One region of the Lysinibacillus sp. LK3 genome, then DNA from elsewhere that is predicted to be linked to it. Evidence: riboswitches for the same ligand, from Rfam matches in the RefSeq annotation. Region 1 holds a riboswitch; the other holds the start of a gene.
The links. Region 1 has a riboswitch for cobalamin ahead of VK91_RS15845 (hypothetical protein). Riboswitches for the same ligand answer to the same signal wherever they lie in the genome.

Region 1 (3,193 bases):
TCTCGGAAATTATAGACTGCTTCAAATGGAATTACCTTTGTCTCTAATTGCTCCAATCACTACACCTCCTAAGATTATCAAGCATACTTACTTTTATTTTAAAGAACAAACTACATTAATTCCAATTTTCACGCTAGGTAATAATTTAAACCACATAAAAAATGCTAGCTGAATAGCTGACAGCTAGCATGGAAACATTTCTTATTTAAATAACTCTGGGTACACAGCCTTCGCTACTAATTCTACAGCTTCACCAATACGCGGACCAGGTCGATTAGAGATATCTGTATCAATGGACAATACCGCTTTGTTTTGAATAGCTTTCACAGTATTCCAACCATCTCGTCCAAGAATTTCTCCTATTGGATCTTCTGTATAGTTTACTGTTGTTAAAATAACATCTGGATTTTTCGCAATAACATCTTCCTCATTCACTTTTGCCCAGCTATTCAAGTCAGAAAAAACATTATTAACATTAGCTGCATCTAATATTTCTTGCTGGAAAGTGCTAGAGCCTGCTGTATATATGTCTGGCTTAGGGCTAACCTCTAAATAAACATTTTTCGGCGTTTTTACATCCTTCACCTTCGTTTGTACTTCAGCAATTTTCGCTTTAATCTCTTCGTTTAATTTATTTCCTTTATCAGGAACATCCATCACAGCAGCAATTTGTTCGATATCTCCATAAACATCGTCGAAAGTAGTCGCAGATTGAATAACAAACACTTTAATTCCTGCGTCCTCAAGCGGCTTTAGGGCATCCTTATCACCGATTGTATAAGCAATGACAACATCTGGCTTTAACGCTAAAATTCTTTCACTGTTAAAGTTCATAGTATCCGAGACACGTTCAATTTTTTGTGCTTCCTCTGGGTAAGTATCGTACTCAGTTGCTCCTACAATTTTATTGCCAACACCTAAAGCAAACAAAATTTCAGTATTACTTGGTTGTAAAGATACAACTGTTTTTGGTACTTCATTAAACTCTATTTCCACTCCACGGTCATCTGTCACTTTATAGCTTGTTTTCTCTGCTTGTTGTGTATCTTGCGAAGCATCTTTATTTTTTGTATCTTCAGCAGTGCCACAGCCTGCTAATACCAGTGCAAGTAAGAGCACTGATAGCCATTGGAAATTAAATACTTTTTTCATTGTTATTCTCCTTTTTCTTTTTCATTGGGTAGGATTTACTAATAAACCGTATTTCCGCTATTCCAGCTTGCTGATTCATAAAAACAGCCATGACAAAACATACATTAGCTAATAAACCAAGGTAATCGAAAAGAATAGCAGGAACCTCTCGTTCTTCTGATACTTTGTGTAAAGTACGATATGATTTTTTTGCCTCACTGCGACAAAGATGTAAGGCTGAAGCTGCCTCTGTTCCTTGAGGTAAAACAAAACTTTGAATCTCTTCCTTCACATGGCGAACGTAAAAATCATAACGTTCACTTAACCAAGATAAATCCTCTTCAGTTACTGCTAATTTCCCACGAACTGAGCCATTCACATGATAAGCCATAGGTAACATAAGCAATAAATCCTCAGCAACAACTTGAACATCCTCTTTTTTTACCGCAGCTAATGCAACTCCTAGATGTGTTGTCAGGCTATCTGTTCGAATTTCAAAATCGACCGTTGAAGCTTTCTCACGCATAAATGGATAACAAGAATAACGGGCATCTTTTTTCACTTGCTTCCCCCCTATTTTCTATAATGAAAAATTCTTATTTGAAAGGCATAAAAAAGTCGCTCCTTTTTGCAAAGGAACGACAAAAATAACATAATGAGCCATCAAACTAGACAAAGCCTATGTATTTGCCGTATATCCTCCTAGCTTCCGAGAAGTTTTTATACGTTCAAATAAAGGTCGGTCTCCTGGCTTGTACAGTTCGTCACATGAAACGAATGTGTTATAAAGGACCTTCCCATCTTCTTTGAGACAGTGGTAAATCTTTATAATGGCTGCACTTACAGTTGCGGAAACAGCTCCGGTTTTTCACCGGATTCCCGATTATGCTAATTAGCACCTTTATTCTGCAAGAATATTTCATTTGTAAAGCAGTTTATCATATATGCTTCAGAAAAAATAGCTGTGCTCAGTTTTAAAATATAGCATTATTTCTACTTGAAGAGAAAACCCTAACTAATTTTTACATTATTAAGAAATTTACTATAATAGTGTTTCAATTGCTTTTTCAATATCGAGCTGTGAATCTGTTGGTTCAAAGCGTGCGACGGACTTACCATTAGCATCTACTAGAAATTTTGTAAAGTTCCAGCGAATATTACGACCATCTAAAAAGCTTGGGGCAAGTTGAACAATTGCTTCTGCCAACATTTTCTCCTGCATACTTGCCTTCCCAAACTCTCGGTAATCCACTTCATGCTTTAAATAATTAAAGAGTGGATGGGTAGCCTCTCCATTTACCTGTACAAGCTCAAAAATCGGGAATGTGACCCCATAGTTTACCTTGCATAGATGCTTAGTTTCCTCCCCATCTTCAGGATTTTGATGGCCAAATTGATCACAAGGGAATCCAAGAACTACAAAATTCTCTTTTCCATATTTATCATACATTTTCTGTAAGTCTTCAAATTGATATGTAAATCGGCATTGGTTTGCCGTGTTAACAATTAACATTGTTTTTCCACGATATGTTTCCATCGATAAAATTTCGCCATTAGGCTTCCGAACTAGATAATTATAAATGCTCATGCATAATCCCCTTTTTTCATTCATTATAGTTGACTATTCTATCGTTCATCAAAGAATTTGCACAAAAAAACACCACCTCGCTACTTTGAACGGATGGCTGACTTATACTTCTTTTTATATTTAGCATCTTGTTCTTCATTAATTAAACGATGGGCAATATCTAATAATTTCGAGTCATTTGTTTGATCATATAACTTTTTAAATGACATAATAATATCCTGACGAATAAGAGATGGCTGTTTTTCATCTATACATGTTTGAAATCTTTTAGCTAGATACGATACAACCAAATCTCTTTGTACTGGACCCGCCTGTCCAATTTTCCAAATTGCTTGTAATGCATGCCTTGCCGTAGCAGATTGTTCATCGTAAGTCACAGCCCAAATCTTTAAAAAATCCTCCAAGACCCTTTCTTCTGGATCACTTTTTGCAGCTAAAGCGCATAAAATTTGTGCAGCACGTGCACGAGAATAA
Region 2 (3,193 bases), on a different contig from region 1:
TTTTTCCCCATCACAAAAATCACAGGCCTTCATGGCTATGATTGAACCAGAGGGAGCAACATAAAGACCTGCTTCCTGTAAGGCTTGCACCGCTTCCGTGGCATCGCACGTTGGTATGGATACGAGTATACTATAGGAAGCAGAATATTTTATCGCCCCCTTTTCGCCAGCAATTTCGGCTATTTTTTGGAATTGTGCAGGAGTATAATGCTTATTAATAATGCCAGGGCTAACGGCTAGACGGGTAAACTCACCATGACGGTTCAGTGTTTCAAATGTTTGATCTGGTACATTTTTTTGAAATGCGTTCATTTTTATCGCTCCTTATAAAAAAGGAGCTAGCAAAACGCTAGCTCGAATGGATTAAAAGTTTTCAGGATAGAAGCCCTTTGCTAAAATTTCAATGGCCTCTGCCGCACGAACCCCTTCAGACGCTGCTGAAAGTGGCAGGATGACAAAGCGCTCATTTTTGACCGCTTCCATCTCCTTTAAGGCTGGATCATTTTTTAAGAATTGGATCTTTTGGTCTGCCGTTGTTTCACCGTAATCAATCACGACAACTACCTCTGGGTTGCGGTCTACTGCATCTTCCTTCGACACAGTTGTCCAGCCTGATTCCACATCACCAAAGATATTTTGTCCACCCGCGATTGTCACAAGCTCATTCATAAAGTTTTGACCAGCTGTAAATACATCCTTTTCACCGCTATCAAACACAAGAACACGTAATTTTTCGCTATCTTTTGGTAATTTAGCTTGTACTGCCTCTACATCTTTCGTCATTTGCTCAATTAAAGCTTCGCCACGATCCTCAATACGGAAAATCTTCGCGATATTGCGAATATCTGTGAAAATATCCTCTATTGTTGGCTTTGTCATGTTGGAAGCCGTATGTAAATACGTATGGATGCCTAATTCTTCAAGCTCTTCTGGTGTGCCTACACCCTTTTCGCCAAAGCCACTTTTCCAGCCAGCATATAGGAAATCTGCCTCGGCATCGATGACTTGCTCCTTCGTTGGGTATTGATCGGAAAGAACAGGGACCTTATCGTATGCCTCTTGCAGTGGTTCATAGATTTTATCATCTAAGTAAGCTGTCCCTACCATAGAATCCTCTAAACCAAGTGCTAACATAATTTCTGTCACATGTTGATTTAAGCTAATCGCTTTTGTTGGTGCTTCCGTATATGTTTGAGTTGTGTCATTATTTTTAATGGTTACTTCTGCTGCCGCCTCAGATGGCTCAACCTTTTCACCTTGTGCAGCTGATTCCGTTTTGTCCTTTGCGTCACAAGCCCCTAAAACAGCGACCAAGGCAATGATCATCATCAGCCATATACTTTTCCATTTCTTCATGTCCTTTTCTCCTTTGCTGTTAAAATATAGAAAGAAATCAGAGACTTCTTTACTACTAAGGTAGTTGGAAGGGCATAAAAAAACCCTCTTGTCGCCAAGAGAGTAGCATAGTGAAATAACGGTATCATTACCTTCATCACTATCCCCATCCTCGTGGTTCTTAGTCAAAAAATACATACTGGCAGGTATCCTGGCTTAGGTTCATCATCTATACGCCTTCCCATAGTTTCACTACAGTGGCATGCTGTATAGACTCCCCATTTACAGTTGCGGGACAGCATCGGAATTGCACCGATTTCCCTTTTAAGCAAATGACAAACGCCATTTGCACCAATACGTTCTATAATGGTCAATACTATTGATAGACTAGCAGAAGAAAATTTATCGCGCAATCAGTAGTATGACACTAAAAGTATAATCATCATTATATTAGCACTATTTTGACATAAAGACGAACTATTTTACAAGAAATATAGAAGCTAGTATTCTGTTACAATAAAAAGATAGCATTCTATAGAAACGAGGATTTCTTATGTACAAAACGATCGGTGTACTTGCGCACGTGGATGCAGGAAAAACGACCTTCTCTGAGCAAGTGCTTTTTCATACAAATAGTATTCAAGCACGGGGGCGAGTTGATCATCAGGATACCTTTCTAGATCATCATGAGCTAGAGCGCAGACGAGGCATTACGATATTTGCCGAGCAAGGGCGCATGAATATTGGCGATGATACATACACATTGATTGATACGCCAGGGCATGTCGATTTCTCCCCTGAGATGGAGCGTGCCATTCGTGTGATGGATTATGCCATTATTATCATTAGCGCTGTCGAAGGGATACAGGGCCATACAGAAACAGTGTGGCAACTTTTACGTCAATACCATGTCCCTACCTTCTTCTTTATCAACAAAATGGATCGTGAGGGTGCCAATATGGAGGCTGTCATCAGCCAGCTTCGCAAAGATTGCTCTCAGCATGTATTGTTCATCGATGAGCCACTGCGAGCAGACTATGTATCAAATAATATTATGGAATGGCTGGCGGAGCGCGACGAAAAATTGCTTGATGCCTTTCTAAATGAGTCATTGGAGCATGAACAGTGTCTTGCTCAATTAAAGGAAATGATTAAAAATGAAGGTGCCTTCCCTTGCTTTGCTGGCTCGGCCTTAAAGGATGAGGGCATTCAGGAATTTCTTGACCAGCTCCCGCTGTTAACGGCTTCCCATTTTGACAAGGATGCCCCGTTTGAGGGCGAGGTTTTTAAGATTCGTCATGATGGGCACCAGCGTTTAACCTTTATGAAGGCAACCAAAGGCTCGTTGCATGTACGAGATGAATTTTCATTTGACGAAGTAACAGAAAAAGTGACCGAAATTCGCCTTTATAACGGCAGTCGCTTTGAGACCGTTCAACAGGTAGAGGCAGGAGAAATTTTCGCTGTCAAAGGACTGAGCCAGGCAAACATTGGGGATCGAATCGGTACAACGATGCTATCACAGCCCTATGAGCTTGTCCCAACCTTACAGGCAAAGGTTCAATATGAGGGTGATCAGCATATCAAGGAAGTGCTACAGATTTTCCGGTTACTCGAAGCAGAAGAGCCGTCCTTGCGTGTGGTCTGGCAGGAAAAATTTCAGGAAATCCATGTGCATATTATGGGTGTCATTCAATTGGAGGTCCTAACTGAGGTATTAATAACACGTTTTTCATTAGCTGTCTCCTTTGGTGAGCCGCAAATTTTATACATGGAAACCATTGCGACGACCGTAACGGGCTATGGTCATTTCGAGCCCCTCAAGCATTATGCAGAAGTTCATTTATTAATGGAGCCA

Region 2: linked by a shared signal. The riboswitch ahead of VK91_RS21370 (ABC transporter substrate-binding protein) and the one ahead of VK91_RS15845 (hypothetical protein) in region 1 are both predicted to bind cobalamin.

What each region holds. Positions count from the first base shown of each region.
Region 1 covers NZ_LDUJ01000021.1:164,919-168,111, reverse strand. Annotated here, with positions in the region: gene VK91_RS15855 (tyrosine-protein phosphatase) at 1-56, opposite strand, end outside; gene VK91_RS15850 (ABC transporter substrate-binding protein) at 202-1,152, opposite strand; gene VK91_RS15845 (hypothetical protein) at 1,136-1,693, opposite strand; cobalamin riboswitch at 1,851-2,049, opposite strand; gene VK91_RS15840 (glutathione peroxidase) at 2,174-2,719, opposite strand; gene VK91_RS15835 (hypothetical protein) at 2,800-3,193, opposite strand, start outside.
Region 2 covers NZ_LDUJ01000036.1:20,640-23,832, forward strand. Annotated here, with positions in the region: gene VK91_RS21365 (precorrin-3B methylase) at 1-312, opposite strand, end outside; gene VK91_RS21370 (ABC transporter substrate-binding protein) at 364-1,356, opposite strand; cobalamin riboswitch at 1,519-1,706, opposite strand; gene VK91_RS21375 (translation factor GTPase family protein) at 1,889-3,193, shown strand, end outside.